Regions from separate parts of the Dorea chungnamensis genome, predicted to be linked through region 1. Evidence: a T-box and tRNA genes for the amino acid it is inferred to sense, from the RefSeq annotation. Region 1 holds a T-box; the other holds one or more tRNA genes.

Region 1 (9,353 bases):
ATACGTTTTTTGGACACTTTTACTTCCTTAAGCAACAGAATTCCTTCAACTGTGTCGCATAAAATAGCACCCCTGGTCTTGCGGGTGCCGCTGACTTCAATATCATATTGTTCTAATATACTTTGTTCATACTCCTGCATATCCATCCCCTGCACTCTACATTACATATTCTCTCTAGCGTATGATGCAAAAAGATAAAATATGATTAGGAGCTTATTTAAGTTTTTTTAAAAGTTCGTTTTTTCCATTTAATTCAGGATTCTCTATTACCATTTCCAACAGTTCGTTCAATTTATCTCCGATTTCTTTTCCCGGTTTCATCCCTGCTTCAATCAAATCCTTTCCTGTAACGGCCAGATTTTTTAATGATACACACTGCCCAGTCTCTACTATTTCCTGATACAACTTTTCGATATCATTCAGATTTTTCACTTTTTCTTCTCTCTGATACATACTCTGCGCGAGTATATCTGCACGGCGGACCTCCATATAATATGGGAACAGATCCTCTCCGATTATATTCATTGCACGGCGGACATTCTTAGCCGTTGCAGGCATTCGATAATCATGGTAACGCACCAATTTCGTCACTTTACCAATCGTATTATTGTCAAATTTTAATCTTCTCAATATTGATTTTGCAATAATTTCACTTTCTAGAGCGTGCTTTTTAAAATGCGCCACACCTGCTTCATCCATGGTTTTTAACGCCGGCTTTCCCATATCATGCAGCAACATCGTTAATCGCAGCACCTTATCGGCACGTACATTCTGCAATGCATGTAATGTATGCTCTCCCACATTGTACATATGATGCGGCGTCTCTTGTTCTGTAACCATTAAACGGTCAAATTCCGGCAAAAATATCTTCGTAATACCAAGATCATATGCGTCCCGCAATAACTCTGGCCGCGCCGAAGTGAGCATTTTCACCAACTCCACTTGTATCCGCTCTGCGCTGATATTGTAAAGCGTAGGGGCCAGTTCTTGCATCCCGCACCGCGTCTCCTCCTCTATCGAGAAGCCAAGCTGAGCCGCAAATCGAATTCCCCGAAGAATTCTAAGTGCATCTTCGGAAAAACGTTCCCTCGCATTTCCCACACATCGTATTATTTTTTTATTTAAATCCTCCACACCGCCAAAGATATCCACGAGCCCATCTTTGTCATTGTAAGCCATCGCATTAATCGTAAAATCTCTCCGCAGCAAATCTTCTTTCAGACTTCGCGTAAACGTTACTTCCTTCGGATGACGGCTATCTTCATATTTGCCATCAATTCTATACGTTGTCACTTCATATCCTTCTTTGTCAAGGAGCACCGTGACCGTCCCATGTTCGATTCCAGTGTCAAATGTCTTATGAAACAAAGATTTCGTTTCCTGCGGCATAGCAGACGTTGTAATGTCCCAATCTTCCGGTTCTCTGCCGAGAATCGAATCCCTGACACATCCACCAACAGCATAGGCCTCATATCCATGTCCCTGCAACGTCTCAATAATCATCCTTACATTCGTCGGCAATTGTATATTCAGGTTTCCCACAATCTCATCCTCCCTCACATTCATCTATACACCATCATAACATGGGGACGGGGGTTTTTTCAAATTCCTCCGTCCCAAATTAAAATAACCGTGTCCCTTTTTCATTTTACCCTGTCCCTATTAATCCTCCTCTAATATTTTGCATAATAATCATTACTTTTTTCTGTGATATTTGCAAAACTTTCATTAGTTCTTTTTTATATTCTTTTCTTATCTCCACATAATTAAACAATTCTTCCTCCCGCAAATTATATTTCCACTTGTATTCTGCAAGAATTTCCTTTGCAATTCTCATGTTGTTTTTTTCCATATCCTCATCCACATCGTCAAATATATCCCAACTCTCAAATCTGTGGAATTCAAGGAAATCCTGATTTGTGTGAAACTTTTGATTTACCATCAAAAAAGCCTTCTCATCCAGAATGTCTCGAACTCCTCTGTAAAATTCTGACATACTACTGTATTTATAATCCAACATTTCTTTCACGCTTCCATTTTTCGCCGGATTTCTGTGGATATATCGAAGGCAGTTCCAAAAATAACTTTCCTTTTCTACGCATTGGCTCTTAAATCTGTCCTGAAAAACATATCCAATTCTATGATGTTTATAATTATAATAATGTGCAAATGCGGCTAAGACTTTAGCCATAAATGACGCTAATTCTTTCAAATCAGCTTTGATTAACATATGAAAATGATTTGGCATTATGCAATATGCTAAAATAGCCACCTCATACTCAGAAAGATTCTCTCGAATCAAATTGATGATACGGGTTTTTTCCCCTTTTTCTTTAAAAACCGGCATTTTATTTAATCCACGCACCATTACATGGTACATTCCGGTCGAACTTTCCTGTCTTGCTCTTCTTGGCATTTTTCTCCCTCCTTTGCAAAGAGGGACACCACAAAACGAATTAGGGACACGGATATTTTAATTTGGGACGGAGGAAATTGAAAAAACCCCCGTCCCCAACTAAGGAGCTTAGTATGATTTGCCCCAATATGCCATGTGTTTTGCTGGTTTTCCGCACCAGATACATTTGTCTGAAATCATTTCTTCATCTTCGATCAGACATCTGGTCGCAGCTCCACCTGTGACGTATTTTACTTCACCTTCGCATTCTGGATCTCCGCACCAGCAAGCTTTTACGAAACCACGGTTTGCCTGGAATTTTTCTTTCATTTCGTCCATCGTTGTTGCTGTATCAATATGGCTCTGTAAGAAGTCATTTGCTCTGTCATACATATCCTGCTGTTCTTGCTCTAAGATGTCACGTAATTTTGTGGCAATTTCGTCCAGAGATACTACAATCTTCTCACGGTTATCACGACGTACGACTACAACCTGGTTCTTCTCAATATCCTTTGGACCAATCTCAATACGGGTAGGAATACCAAGGATTTCCTGCTCAGAGAATTTCCATCCAGTACTCTTATCAGAATCATCAATCTTCACTCTATAACCGGCTTTTTTCAATTCATCCAGCAGTGCAAATGCTCTGTCAAGCACGCCTTCTTTGTGCTGTGCAATTGGAATAATACGGCATTCAACTGGTGCAACGTGTGGAGGAAGAACCAATCCATCGTCATCACCATGTACCATGATCAGGCCGCCGATACTTCTGGTAGACCATCCCCAGGAAGTCTCGTAACAACTGTGAAGCTGATTATTCTTATCCACATATTTAATGCCAAATGCATCTGGGAATCCACTTCCGAAGAAATGGCTGGTCGCGGACTGTAGTGCTTTTCCATCATGCATCAGCGCTTCGATTGTGTAGGTATCCTGTGCACCTGCAAATTTTTCATGTTCCGCTTTTCTTCCTGCTACGAAAGGCATTGCCAACGTCTCAGCATAGCAGTCTTTATATACCTGCCACATCTGGATGGTTCTTTCTTCAGCTTCCTCATAGGTTGCATGAAGAGTATGGCCTTCCTGCCACAGGAATTCTCTTGAACGTAAAAACGGTCTTGTTGTCTTTTCCCAACGAAGAACAGAATTCCACTGATTCCATACTTTTGGTAAATCTCTATAAGAACGAACTGTCTTAGCCCACAAATCACAGAACAACGTCTCAGATGTAGGACGAATACACATTCTTTCCTGCAATCTTTCCATACCGCCATGAGTTACCCAGGCAACTTCCGGTGCAAATCCTTCGATATGTTCAGCCTCCTTTTCCAGCAAACTTTCCGGAATCAAGGTTGGTAGATATACATTTTCCACACCTGTCTCTTTAAAACGTCTGTCCAGATCTGCCTGAATCAGTTCCCAGATTGCATAACCATTTGGCAGATAATTCAAGCATCCTTTCACGCTTGAATAATCACACAGTTGTGCTTCACGAACAACATCTGTGTACCATTGTGCAAAATTTTCATCACGTGGTGTGATATTTTTTACTAATTTTTCCTTTGCCATGTTTCTCTTCTCCTTTTCTTTTCCAGCAGGGCCCTTGCCCCACGATAATTTTAGCCGGGAACCAATCTGCTCTTTGTCAAATGTTTTGACTTTAAATAAAACAAAAAACACCGGGCTTCTCGTTCCCATCAAAGGGACCGAAAAGCTCGGCGGTACCACCCTAGTTAACTGCGACCCTCTCGCAGCTCTCTCTCACCACCATTAACGCTAGTGTCACGCTGTACTTTCATACAGGGGCTCCAAGGTAGGTTCATTACTTATCAATACAAGAATCTTTCAGCCAAAGGATTCCCTCTCTGTAGAATTGCATCCGTAATTACTATTCCTCTTCTTCACCCATCCTGCCTTCTGCAACCATCATTGCCAGCAGGTTATTCGATTAAACGTAATTTTAATCCATTGTTTTTTATTTGTCAAGACAAAACATGCCACTATCGAATCAAAATATACACAAAAAACGCCAGATAGGCAATCAAAAACAAAGCTCCCTCTGTTCTTCGAATCTCTCGCTTGCTGATTGCCGAAAAATAAACGATCAAACTTGCTACAATTAACAAGACGGTATCATAAACCGCTGTAACATCCAATGTAATCGGTGTGATCACAGAAGATATTCCTAAAATCAGCAATATATTAAATATATTCGAGCCAACCACATTTCCCACTGCAAGATCATTTTCGCCTTTCCCTGCCGCAACCATAGAAGTCACTAATTCCGGCAGAGAGGTTCCAAGGGCCACAATTGTCAAGCCAATAAAGGTCTGACTAAGCCCGAATGTTTCAGCAATATTACAAGCACTGTCTACAACCAGATCGCCACCCAGCGCAATCCCAGCAAGCCCTCCGATTATATATAATGCACTTTTCATCGGACTCATCACTTTATAATCCTCTTCCACTTCAGACACTTCATTTCTTGACGCAAGAGCATCTCTTACCGTCGCATAGAGAAATACAGCAAATAATATCAGAAATAAAAGTCCGCCCCATCTTCCAAGAACAAAAGTCCCTTCTCCGCTTAAAACTTTTGCAATGGAAAAATCCGAATCCAGCAAAAGCAAAATTACCGCGATAAAAATCGAGAAAGGAAATTCTTTCTTTAGCAAAGACCATTTTGCCTGCACTGGATTCACTAACGCGCAACAGCCAAGCACTACCAGAAGATTGAATATATTTGACCCCAAAACATTACTAACCGCCAGATCATTACTCCCCTGTATTGCTGCCGTGACGCTGACCGATAGTTCCGGCATACTGGTTCCAAAAGCCACAACAGTAAGTCCAATAATAATCGTTGGAACTTTCAGTATTTTTGCAACGCTCGAACTTCCATCCACAAAAAAATCCGCGCCCTTAATCAGCAGAACAAACCCTACTATCAACAATATATAATCCATAACATTCTTCCTCGTTTCATTTGCATATTCTTTCACACTATGGTTAAATGATAAGAGCGAAAAGAATCAAAGTCAAGGAGAATTATATATGGCAGCAAATACTCTGGAAATATTATACGAAGATTCCCATATCCTTGTATGCGTAAAACCCCACGGAATCGCAACTCAAAGCAAACGAATCGGCAGTCCCGATATGGTAAATTTATTAAAAAATCACATATATCAATCCAATCCTTCCCAAGGAGAACCCTACCTCGCAGTAATTCACCGCTTAGACCAGCCAGTTAAAGGAATTCTTGTATTTGCCAAGACTCCATTTGCCGCAAAAGAACTAAACAAACAACTCACTTCCCAGGGATTTGGCAAATATTATCGTGCCCTTGTCGACGGATGCCCCCCTCAAGATGAAGGCAAGCTAGAAAATTACATGATAAAAGATACAAAAACCAACACCTCCAAAATTTGCACCGCCAACACAAAAGGGGCAAAAATTGCCAGACTCTCCTACAAAATCATCCAAAAGGGACAGGGTTATTTTAATTTGGGACGGAGGAATTTGAATTTTCCCCCGTCCCCAACTGAACTTGACATCCATCTGGATACCGGCCGCCATCACCAGATTCGTGTACAATTAGCCAATATCGGCTGTCCTATCATCGGGGACACCAAGTATAATCCCCATTGCAGCGAACGGAACGAATGGCAAGAAATCTGTCTGTGTGCCTATAAACTAGAATTTCAGCATCCTAAAACACACAAACTCCTACATTTTGAATTATAAAAAGGGACAGGGTTATTTTAATTTGGGACGGAGGAAATTGAAAAAACCCCCGTCCCAAATTCATCAAAAAAGAAGAGGGAGCACTCCCTCTTCTTTTATCCTTCTTATTCCTCAGCTGGTTCTTCTTTTAATGCCTCTTCATATTTTTCAAGAATAATGTTCTGAATGCGTTCTCTTGTTCCTGAATTAATCGGATGTGCAATATCCCGATACTCACCGTCCAAAGCCTTCTTACTTGGCATAGCAATAAAGAGTCCTTTTTCGCCCTCAATAACTTTGATATCATGTACTACAAATTCTTCATCCATAGTAATTGAAACCACTGCTTTTAATTTTCCCTCTTTTGCTACTTTACGCACGCGTACATCTGTGATTTGCATTTTTCTTCTAGCCCCTTTCTTCCAAGCCGTTGCACTATAGTGCATACCTCTCGTTCTTTTCCACAACTACCTTCACACCATTTTCCCCAACATGACGTGTATTTGCTCTGATCGTGTCGCGGCTCTCTACAATACAGTTCTCAATATATGTATTGTCACCGAGATAGACGTCGTTCAGGATAATTGAGTTCTTGATGACACAATTATTTCCGACAAACGTCTTCTTGAAAAGGATAGAATTCTCTACCGTACCGTTGATGATACTTCCACTAGCCACAAGACTGTTCTTAACCACCGAACCAGGATTATATTTCGCTGGCGGCAAGTCGCTCACTTTTGAGTAGATCTCAGGACGCTCTTTGAAGAAATAATTTCTTACTTCCGGTTTCAGAAAATCCATGTTCGTCCGATAATAAGCATCCACTGTTGATATGTTGCTCCAGTAATCTTTTATCTTATAACCATATATTTTTTTCAGATTCTTATATCTGATCAAAATATCAGTTACAAAATCAAATCTGTCTTCTTCTGCGCAATTCTCAATCAATTCTATCAACAGTCTTCTTCTGATCACATAGATTCCCGTTGATATGGTATTCGAAGTTGCAACCATCGGCTTCTCTTCAAATTCCAAAACGCGCATATCTTCATCCATTTTCAGCGTTCCAAAACGGCTGGCATCCTCATCCGGCCCCAAATCCTTACAAACCACCGTAATGTCGGCCCGCTTATTGATATGGTATTCTAACACTTTGTTATAATCCATTTTATATACAGCATCTCCAGACGTAATGATCACATACGGCTCATGACATCTTTTCAGAAAATCCAGATTCTGATAAATCGCATCAGCGGTTCCACGATACCAGTATCCATTATCTGCTGTGATCGTAGGGGTAAATACATACAGCCCCCCTTGCTTTCTTCCAAAATCCCACCATTTTGATGAATTCAGGTGTTCATTCAATGAACGCGCATTATACTGAGTCAGCACCGCTACTTTTTGTATATGCGAATTAGACATATTACTCAAAGCAAAATCAATCGCACGATAACTTCCTGCTATCGGCATCGCTGCACTTGCTCTCTTCTGAGTCAGTTCACGCATCTTGTTGTTACTTCCGCCTGCTAAAATAATTCCTACTGCTCTCATGCTCGTTCACCTGCCTTTATTAATGTCTCTCCACTTTCCAGTATTCCATTCGGATAGTCTTCTCTTGTCGTAACACCACTGATCGCAGTATTCTTTCCAATCTGAACTCCATCCGGAACCACGGAATTCTCACCAATTGTTACAAGGCCAAATGAATAAATCGCCGGCTTAAGTTTGTTCGGTACATCACTGCCAATCCCCAATGTAACATTCTCACCAATCTCGCAGTTCTCTGCGATAATCGACTTATCAATGACACATCCTTTCTTGATCTTCGTATCTTTCATAATGATAGAATCTCTGACAACGGCACCATCTTCTATGGTTACGCCCGAACCAATGACACAGTTACGTACTTCACCGCCAATCTCAGAACCATTTCCAATCAGACTTCTTTCAATCACTGCCTGTCCGGAAATATACTGTGGCGGAAGGATCTCACTGTTCGTATATATCTTCCAGAATTCTTCATAAAGATTGAACTCCGGAATAATATCAATCAATTCCATATTGGCTTCCCAATAAGATCCTAACGTTCCAACATCTTTCCAATATCCGTTGTATTCGTATGCAAACAACCGCTGTCCCTTATTATGACAATACGGAATAATATGCTTACCGAAATCACATCCTGGCTCGTCCTTTAACGCGAGCAACGCTTCTTTTAATACTGGCCAACTAAAAATATAAATACCCATAGATGCCAGATTGCTCTTTGGCTGTGGTGGCTTCTCCTGGAATTCTGATATCTTACCGTCACCATCCGCAATCACAATGCCAAATCTGCTTGCCTCTTCTAATGGTACAGGCATTGCAGCGATAGTCACGTCTGCATTATTCTCCTTATGATAATCAAGCATAACCTCATAATCCATCTTATAAATATGGTCACCTGACAGAATTAATACATAGTCTGGATTAAAGGTCTCCATATAATCCAAATTCTGGTATATCGCATTCGCCGTACCGGTATACCATTCGCTGTTGCTGCTCTTCTCATAAGGAGGTAGAATCGTAACTCCTCCAAAATTACGATCCAAATCCCATGGAATTCCAATTCCAATATGTGTGTTCAATCGTAATGGCTGATATTGCGTTAGCACTCCGACCGTATCAATTCCTGAGTTTATGCAGTTGCTGAGCGGGAAGTCAATAATTCTATATTTTCCTCCAAAAGCAACAGCCGGCTTCGCAACTTTTGCTGTAAGAACCCCTAAGCGGCTTCCTTGTCCTCCTGCCAGCAACATTGCTATCATCTCTTTTTTTCTCATGTCATCACCCCTTCTCAGTAATCTTGTCGTTCACATTATACCACAGTTTCTTTTAGTAGTGAACAAATTTTACAAAAAAAATGAATTTTTCGTGAACATTTTATTAAAATATCACAAATATTTACGACTTGGTTTTTTTCTCATATATGTATATAATAATATGGATAGAGAAATACTTTTATGACTATTTTTTTATAAAAATAGAACATTCATGAAAAAGGAAGGTATCTTATGTATAAAATTAATTTTCATCAGCCTGCACACGTACATTTTATCGGAATCGGCGGTATCAGCATGAGCGGTCTTGCCGAGATTCTCTTAAAAGAGGGCTTTACCATATCTGGATCTGACAACAAAGAATCTGCCTTGACAGACCACCTGTCCAAGCTGGGCGCCAACATTTTTTA
Region 2 (9,353 bases), on a different contig from region 1:
CTTGACATGAAAATGTGCATAATGTATAATAAATTATAGATTATCAATAATTAATAATCTATAATAAACAAATTTCTAGAGAAGTGCCTTGTATCAAATGCTAACGAAGAGGTTATTGAGAAAAGGTGCGGGGAAAAAGGAGGATGAGTAATAATGAGTACTCAAACAAAAAAGAAGCTCCCTATGGGTTTTTGGGCATGCTCTACGACAGAGATTTTTGAACGTTTTGCTTATTATACCGGACGTTCTATCCTGTTAGTTTTCGTAGCAGCAAGTGTAGCATCAGGTGGTCTTGGTCTGTCAGAAGGAACCGCTGCGACCATGCAGTCACAGTTGACAGCATTTTCTTATGGACTTCCGATTCTGTGTTCCATTATCTGTGACCGTCTGATTGGCGCAAGGTATACCACCCCAATTGGTATGGTTCTCTGTGGCGTTGGTTACTGGATTGGATCTATGGCAACAAGCAGTGGAATGGTATATGCGATGATCTGGTGTATCAGTATCGGTCTTGCATTCTATAAAACTGGTCCGTTGATTGGTCGTATCGTATCCAGTGATCAGCTTAACAATGCATATTCTGTTCGTTATGGACTTGTTAACATCGGTGCATTTGCAGGCCCATTCCTTGCAGGTATTCTGTATCAGGATGTATTCGCAAGTGGAGATATGATGGGATACAGACCATGCTTCAAGATTGCAGCTATCCTGATGTTCTTAGGAGCAATCTGGTTCACCATTGGAACACGTTTTATGGGTGAAGCAGGAAAGACACCTTTCAAGAAAGAATTGACAGAAGAAGAGATTGCCCGTGAAGCAGAGTTGAAGGCAAAGAATAAAGAAGAAAAGAAGATGCCTTATACAACAATTGAAAAGAAGAGAATTGCAGCAATCATTCTGATCTGTGTATTTGCTATTATCTTCTGGATCTTCTGGTATCTGGCTTATCTGCCGGTATATTACTTCTGGGGTGAAAATGCAAACTGGGTAGTTGGAGGCTACAATGTACCTCTTACATGGTTTGATGCTGCAAATGCTTTATTCTGTGTATTAGTTGGTATGTTTGTAACACCAAAGCTTTGGAGTTACCTGGCAAACAGACCGAAGGGTGATATGAGTATTTACAAGAAATGTGCATTAGGTATTGGTACTCTTGGCGTTGGATATCTGTTCTTTGCATTGATGGATATTATCCGTGGTGATGGACAGATCAGCTGTCTGTGGCTTTTAGCTTTTGCAGTTCTGATTACATTGGGTGAGATGTTCTTCTCTCCACTGGGAAATGCATTTATCGCTAAGTATGCACCAAGCCGTATTTACTCTACAATGCAGTCTGTATGGGGACTTGCAATATTCTTCGCAGCAATCAGTTATGGATATGTTTATAATGCATTATTCGGAGGAGCTATTAAGTTCACGACCGCATGTATTATCATTGCAGTAATCGCATTTGTTGCTGTCGCACTTTTGGTTATCCTGGATAAACCATTAACAGCACTGGTTGAGAAGAAAGATGACGAAAAATAGAGTGGATTATTAGAATATAATTATGTACAATGATATTAGGATTGCGGGATTACATATGGAATGCCTGTCAATCCTAATATTATTGGGGAGAAAAAACCCATAATAACAATTATTTTAGGAGGCGTAATACAATGAGTATTCCTGAGAAATTAACAAATTTACGTGCAAAAATGGCAGAGAAAGGAATCGATGCTTATATCGTTCCAACTGCAGACTTTCACCAGAGCGAATATGTTGGGGAATATTTTAAGGCAAGAAAGTATATTACTGGATTTTCTGGCTCTGCAGGTACAGCAGTTATCACAAAAGATGAAGCCCGTCTTTGGACGGATGGACGTTACTTCATTCAGGCAGCAAAGCAGTTGGAAGGTACAACTGTAGAATTAATGAAGATGGGAGAACCAGGAGTACCGGAACTCACAGCATATCTGGAAGATATCCTGAAAGAAGGAGATACTCTTGGGTTTGATGGACGTGTGGTTTCTGTCGGAGAAGGACAGGAATATGCAGACATTGCAGCTAAAAAAGGAGCAAAGGTCGAGTATCATGAGGATCTGATCGATCTGATCTGGGAAGATCGTCCGGAACTTTCCAAAGCACCTGCATTTTCTCTTGGAATTGAGTATGCAGGCGAATCCGCAGCAGATAAGCTTAAGAGGACTCGCGAGGAGATGGAGAAAGCCGGAGCAAATGCACATGTGCTCACGACATTGGATGACATCTGCTGGACACTGAATATCCGTGGTGATGATATTGAATTCTTCCCGTTACTTTTATCTTATGCCATTATTAAGATGGACTGCATGGAACTCTATGTTGATGAGAGTAAGCTGGATGATGATATCAAAGCTTCGCTGGCAGAACTGAATGTCAACCTCCATCCATATAATGATATCTATGAAGATATCCGTACGTTGGATGAGAATACGGTAGTTATGGTTGACCCAAGTAAGTTAAATTATGCTCTGTATAATAATATTCCGGAAAATGTTAAGAGAGTAGAAGAGAGAAATCCGGCGATTCTTATGAAAGCAATGAAGAATCCGGTAGAGATTGAAAATATCCGTAAAGCACAGATCAAAGACAGTGTTGCGCATGTAAGATTCATGAAATGGTTGAAAGAAAATGTGGGCAAGATGAAGATCACAGAGATGAGTGCTACAGAAAAACTGGATGAACTCCGTGCTGAGATGGGCAACTTTATCCGCCCAAGCTTTGAGCCGATTGCTTCTTATGGTGAACATGGTGCGATCGTTCACTACACATCATCACCAGAGACTGATGTTGAGCTGAAAGAAGGAAGCTTCTTCCTGACTGATACGGGTGCAGGATTCTGGGAAGGTTCTACAGATGTTACAAGAACTTATGCGCTTGGTGAAGTAACACAGCAGATGAAAGACGACTTTACTTTAGTTGCAATCAGTAACCTTCAGCTTGGCAGTGCGAAGTTCCTGGAAGGATGTACAGGTATGGTACTTGATATCCTGTCAAGAAAACCATTCTGGGATCGTAATATGAACTTCAATCATGGAACCGGACATGGTGTGGGATACCTTCTGAACATCCATGAAGGACCTGCTGGTTTCCGTTGGAGATATCGTAAGGGCGAGACAGAGGTGTTGCGTGAAGGTATGGTTATTACAGATGAGCCGGGAATTTATATCGAGGGCTCTCATGGTATTCGTCTGGAGAACGAACTTCTCTGCTGTAAGGGTGAGAAGAACGAATATGGACAGTTTATGTATTTTGATGCGATTACACTGATTCCAATGGATCTGGATGCAATCAATCCTGATATCATGACAGCAGAAGATAAGAAGCTCTTAAATGATTACCATAAGAAAGTATATGATACCATTTCTCCATATCTGAATGATGAAGAAAAGGAATGGCTTGCGAAGTATACCAGAGCAATCTAATCCAAATGGCCTTATATATAAAAAGTACTGGAGTGCGTTGTGTTGAACAATGCACTCCAGTACTTTTTATACATATGATAAAGACTGCAAAATGATACATGATTATATATGCGGGTTAATAATATCGAAAGAAAATGGGAAATCTTTTTCACACATGTGATTATCCCGCAACATCTTATCAATCGAAAGCTTATAATGTGAATATATAATATCACAGATTGCATGGCAATCTTTTGTAGCATAGATGTCAAAAAGTTCTTTGTGTACTTTGTATTGCTTTCCGGTTACTTTTGAACAATCATCTACTTGACAATAGAAAGAAAAGAATGATACAAAATCTAATGCGTTCCAAGCGCTGACGAGATATGGCATATGCGCTTCGTTAATCAAGATTTTGTGAAACTCATTATCGTAAATAATTGATTCTGTATAGTCGGAATCATCCATATTCTTCATGGATTCTAATACATCCTCCATCTCTTTGAAGGCTGCATCGGAGATGGTGCCGGCACATGCACGAGCAGCAGAAAGTTCATAGGTTCCGCGAATCAGAAGAGCTTCGATGACATCTGAAAGAGAAACGTTGCGTACAGAACAGCCAACATTTCGCGTATATTCAATCAATCCTTCCTGTTCCAATTGGCGAAGTGCTTCGCGAACAGGGCCATGACTGACTCCAAATTGAGTAGCAAGTTCAGATTCAGTAATCCGCATACCAGGTTCAAGTTCATGATGTAATATTTTTTTTCGTACGGCGTCTGCGACCTGTTCCCGCAGCGTCTTATGATGAATAATGTTTTTCATAGTGACAATAATCCTTTTGTAAAAATGTATACTTGAAAAAGTATATAAATTCATATTTATATAATATCATAAAAAAGTGGGAATAAATAGAATTTATATACATATTTTTTTATTATTTTTCATTTTCAGAGATTTAAAATCCGATGGCAGATAAATGGGAAATTAGTGCTTGCATTATAGATTTTAATTGGGTAGAATGATTATATCGGGGTATGGCTCAGTTTGGTTAGAGCGCACGGCTGGGGGCCGTGAGGTCGCAGGTTCGAATCCTGTTACCCCGATTTTATTTTTTTATGCCACGGGATGTCAATGATAAATTAAAAAACAATATTAAAGGAGGTATGTTATATGTTACATGAAGTAAAATTTCAGTCTTTTAATGAGCGGGATGAGGTCTATGGCTGGGTATATGTTCCTGCTGCCAGGCCAAAAGGGATTGTACAGATCATCCATGGATTTGGTGAGCACTCAAGAAGATACCTGCACATGATTGTGAAGTTTCTGGATGCCGGATATATTGTAGCTGCAGATGATCATGTTGGACATGGAAAGACGGCATTGGAGAATGATACCTGGGGCGACTGGGGCGACAAGGGATGTCATACCATGATGGAAGATGAGCATACGTTGAAGGAAATGGTATGTAAGATGTATCCAGAACTGCCATATTTTATATACGGTCATAGTATGGGGTCATTCATAGCAAGAGATTTTATTGCAAAGTATGGTGATGAGTTGGCAGGCGTAACGTTGTGCGGAACTGCAGGAGTATTTCCGGGAGCAGAAGAGTCAGAAAAAGTGTTGAAGCAGGTCGTAGCTGAGGGAAAAGGAAAAGAATCTGACCCATCTTATGCAGGAGCATTAATGGGATGGATGTGTGAGAGATGTGGCGAAATTAAGCTCGGGAATGAATGGATCTGCTCAGATCCATATGTGCAAGAAGATCATGCAATGGATCCGTTCGATGCATTTACAAAACCAACAACAAACCAGTCTTTGTTATATTTTGTCCAGATGATGTTGGTAATCACTGGAAAAGAGTGGGCAGAAAAAGTTCCGGCGAAACTTCCGATATACAATATTGCCGGAAATGAAGACCCGGTTGGAATGTATGGAAAAGGGGTATGTGAAGTCAGCAACTGGCTGTATGAGACAGGTCATAAGGTTGAGACAAAGTTATACTCTGGCTATCGGCACGAAATCCATAATTATTCAGATATAAAGGATGAAGTAGAAGACGGAATTGTAGCATTTATGAATAAGAATCTGTAAAACAGACAGAAAATCAGTTTTTCACAGAATTCAGACGTTGCAATTTACATAGAAAAATACTATAATTTTTTTATCTCATCTTTTATCAGAAAAATAAAGAAAAGCAGAGGTATAGATTATGAAAAAAAGAGTTGTAGTTGCATTAGGACACCGTGCCCTTGGTACAACGCTGCCAGAGCAGAAAGAAGCAGTGAAGAAGACAGCAAAAGTAATCGCAGATCTGATCGAAGCTGGTTATCAGGTAGCTATTACTCACAGTAATGCACCACAGGTTGGAATGATCCATACAGCGATGAATGAATTTGGAAAAGTACATCAAGATTATACAGCAGCACCAATGTCTGTATGTTCTGCAATGAGTCAAGGATATGTCGGGTATGACCTTCAGAATGGAATTCGTGAAGAATTGTTGAACCGAGGAATTTACAGAACTGTCAGTACAATACTTACACAGGTAATCGTAGATCCATACGATGAGGCTTTCTATACACCAACCAAGATATTAGGCCGTTATATGAACGTGGAAGAAGCGAATGAAGAGCGCAAAAAAGGAAATTATGTTGTGGAAGAGCCGGGAAAAGGTTATCGTCGTATCGTATCTGCCCCGAATCCAGTAAGCATAGTAGAGATTGATGCGATTAAAGCTCTTTTAGATGCGGATCAGATTGTAATTGCCTGTGGCGGAGGTGGAATTCCTGTCCTGGAACAGGATCATCATCTGAAAGGTGCAAGTGCTGTCATTGAGAAAGACTTAACTGCAGGTAAGATGGCAGAAGAAGTTGATGCAGATGAATTGATTATTTTGACCAGTGTCGAGAAGGTTAAGATCAATATGGGCAGAGAAAACGAAGAGGAGCTGGGAGAGATCAATCTGGAACAGGCAAAGCAGTACATGGAAGAAGGCCATTTCGGAGAATACAATATGCTTCCAAAACTCAGTGCATCCGTAGAATTTATTGAAAAGAGAGAAGGAAGAAGTGCGTTGATCACATCTTTTGATAAATTAAAAGATGCATTAAAAGGAAAGACCGGAACATTGATCAGATAACAGGCGAATATTTGGATAAAAATGGGACATACTACTTGAAAAATATAAGGAGGAATGACCCATGAAAGCCAGAGTAAATGATGGATGTATCTCATGTGGTGCCTGTGTTGCTGCCTGCCCGGAAGTATTCCGGTTTAATGATGACGGAGTTGCAGAGGCATACACAGATGTAGCACCAGAATACGAAAGTACAGCAATTGAAGCAAGAGATGGATGTCCAGTAAATGTCATAGATATTGATGAATAGCTGGATTCGGATAGTCCAGAATATGAAAACCCGCATATACTACAAGTAAGTAGTGGATGCGGGTTTTGTTATGGTGACAAAGAAGGTGACGATGGCAGAATCTGCGGTTTGAATATGGGTGGTGTGGATATGCGTCTGTGTGAATTGGAGAATAAAGAAGTGATTAATGCATGTGATTGCAAAAAACTAGGGTACGTGGTAGATCTGATTATAGATGAGTGTAATGGATGTATCGAAGCACTGGTGATTCCAAAGGCAGGAAAGATCTGTGGCTTTTTATGTGATGGGTCAGAATATATTATTCCTTTTAAATGTATCAAAAAGATTGGGCCAGATATTATTCTGGTTGAGATACATGAAGAAAGAAAAAAATAACATTTATAGAACTTTTTTTGACATATTTCATAGTTTTATATCAAAATATGACAATTATATGCTATAATAATTACATTAGTGTATTAACGTGAAAAAGAAAGGAAAAGATATGGCGAGTCAGGTAATAGAAATGGCCTGCCCAGGATGTGGGGCACGCGTCACAACAAGTCAGACGGTCTGTGATTTTTGTCACAAACCGATTACAATCTCAACATTCAACAGTGTATATTCTATGCCGATGCCGGAGGTGAATAAATATGCAGGAGCATACCGAAAAGCATTGGCCGATTATCCGGATGATCAGCAATTGAATACATCAATTGCGATGTGTTATCTGAAGCTTAAGCTGTACGATAAGGCACTGGAAGCATTTGAAAAAGCAATGGAGGATAATTTTGATAATTCAGAGACATTTTTTTATGCTGCCGTGTGTTTATTAAAAGGAAAGAAAGCATTTGTACAGCAGCGTCCTACAATCAATAAGATTGAGGAGTATATTCAGGCAGCAACGATGATTGAACCGTTGGGAATCTATTATTATTTTTGGGCGTATATCAAATATGATTACTATAAGAGAAAATATTTGAATACAACACCAAACTGGCAGGATATGCTGGCACAGGCAGAGGCGTACGGATTATCACCATATGATGTAGATCAGTTATATGGTGTATTAGGCGTGGATCGTCCGGCAGATTTATAGTTATTTACGAATGAGAATAAAAAACTAAAAGAAAAAAAGAGGAGGGCACAATTATGGGATGTGCAGAAATGATTGGCTATGCGTTAGGAGGAACAGCAGCAGTTGCAGAGCAGAAGGCAAGATTGGAGAATATGAAGAAAGGAAAGACGGAAGAGCAGAAGAATGTAATTGACTTCTTTATGAATCTGTATGCCGGATGTGGCTGCGGTGTCGGCTCCAGAGGAGCAAAGATGACCATGAATCAGTATCAGCAGATTGTATCGAATAAGTTATATTCATTGAATCTGAAGCAAAGAGCGATGGACAAGATCGGTCTGGATGAAAGCGAGATCAATGAGATTCCGCCAATTGTTCTGAGCGGCTATGATTTTGATTCTAACGATGTGCTTGTGCGAGTTATTGATGATGTGGCGGTATCATCAAGATTCAGTGTTTCATGGATCTTCTTTAGTGCAACACAGCTATATGCTTATACATATACATTTGAGACGATCAGTGATAATACCTGGGAGCAGACGCAGGATTTCTTCTATCAGGATATTACCTCATTTACAACATTGCAGAAGGTTGTTGAGAAAATCGATATCACCAGCACAGGATGTATCAAGAAGGGTGAAAATATCATGAAGAATAATTATATCGTAGACAGCCTTAAAATTATTGTTCCTGGTAATTCATTCAGTTTTTCTATGCGTAACAACGAATCATTGGAGCAGAGTATTCAGGCTGCGAAAGCAATGCTTCGTGAACGTAAATTTGCAAAATATTAATTACATAGGGAGAAGGGGGAGAACTGTGCCTTTGGCACAATTCTCCCGTTTTATATAAATATGGAAGAAAAATATTATGTTGAAGGTGTAAAAGTTGCATATTCAAATATTCCAAAAGCACCGTATAACCCTTTGAAGCGGCCAGAGATACATTATACCAGATTCTGGATTGCATTGATTGGTTTCATAATATTAATGATTGCAGGGGGATTCGCAGGAAGGTATCTGTTCAGTGACAGCCAGAGACCGGTGATATTTACAGTCTGCCTGTGTTTTGGCATGGGTGTGATATATATGATGTTAATCGCAAAGCGGGCGATTATCTGGCTGGTACATCTCTATCAGAATAAGGCTTCTGATGAGATGCGCCTGCAGTGTGTATTTGAACCCAGCTGTTCGGAATATATGATTCTTGCAGTTGAAAAATATGGTGTGATACGTGGTGTTCATAAAGGTATTAATCGGCTTCGAAGATGCCATGGACCAAACTGCGGAGTGGACTATCCGTAGAATGATAAGAAGAGAGGGCGTAAGACGGTATGACAGAGAATCAGATTTCAGTGGAATATTTACAGAGCAATGAAGCGGTTGCGATGGGAGCAGTGGAGATTACGGCAATCCCGGATATTTCAGTTATTGATGGAAAGAGAATGGATGTTGATGCTGTAGTCGCAGAATATAAGCGAGA

What was found. The T-box of region 1 lies ahead of proS (proline--tRNA ligase). A T-box ahead of a tRNA ligase gene usually reads a tRNA of that ligase, here a tRNA-Pro.
Region 2: it encodes a tRNA-Pro, which carries the amino acid that the T-box ahead of proS (proline--tRNA ligase) is inferred to sense. The anticodon was not compared.

What each region holds. Positions count from the first base shown of each region.
Region 1 covers NZ_JBDOHT010000008.1:111,319-120,671, reverse strand. Annotated here, with positions in the region: gene ABE613_RS08995 (YutH/CotS family kinase-like spore coat protein) at 1-140, opposite strand, end outside; gene ABE613_RS08990 (CCA tRNA nucleotidyltransferase) at 214-1,533, opposite strand; gene ABE613_RS08985 (REP-associated tyrosine transposase) at 1,649-2,416, opposite strand; gene proS (proline--tRNA ligase) at 2,525-3,964, opposite strand; T-box leader at 4,094-4,306, opposite strand; gene ABE613_RS08975 (calcium/sodium antiporter) at 4,396-5,361, opposite strand; gene ABE613_RS08970 (RluA family pseudouridine synthase) at 5,450-6,142, shown strand; gene spoVG (septation regulator SpoVG) at 6,247-6,522, opposite strand; gene glgD (glucose-1-phosphate adenylyltransferase subunit GlgD) at 6,557-7,675, opposite strand; gene ABE613_RS08955 (glucose-1-phosphate adenylyltransferase) at 7,672-8,946, opposite strand; gene murC (UDP-N-acetylmuramate--L-alanine ligase) at 9,178-9,353, shown strand, end outside.
Region 2 covers NZ_JBDOHT010000005.1:77,036-86,388, forward strand. Annotated here, with positions in the region: gene ABE613_RS05965 (peptide MFS transporter) at 154-1,527, shown strand; gene ABE613_RS05970 (aminopeptidase P family N-terminal domain-containing protein) at 1,659-3,446, shown strand; gene ABE613_RS05975 (GntR family transcriptional regulator) at 3,549-4,250, opposite strand; tRNA gene ABE613_RS05980 (tRNA-Pro) at 4,457-4,531, shown strand; gene ABE613_RS05985 (alpha/beta fold hydrolase) at 4,599-5,522, shown strand; gene arcC (carbamate kinase) at 5,641-6,570, shown strand; gene ABE613_RS05995 (ferredoxin) at 6,632-6,817, shown strand; gene ABE613_RS06000 (PRC-barrel domain-containing protein) at 6,947-7,192, shown strand; gene ABE613_RS06005 (tetratricopeptide repeat protein) at 7,302-7,895, shown strand; gene ABE613_RS06010 (hypothetical protein) at 7,949-8,665, shown strand; gene yidD (membrane protein insertion efficiency factor YidD) at 8,726-9,175, shown strand; gene ABE613_RS06020 (ATP-binding protein) at 9,205-9,353, shown strand, end outside.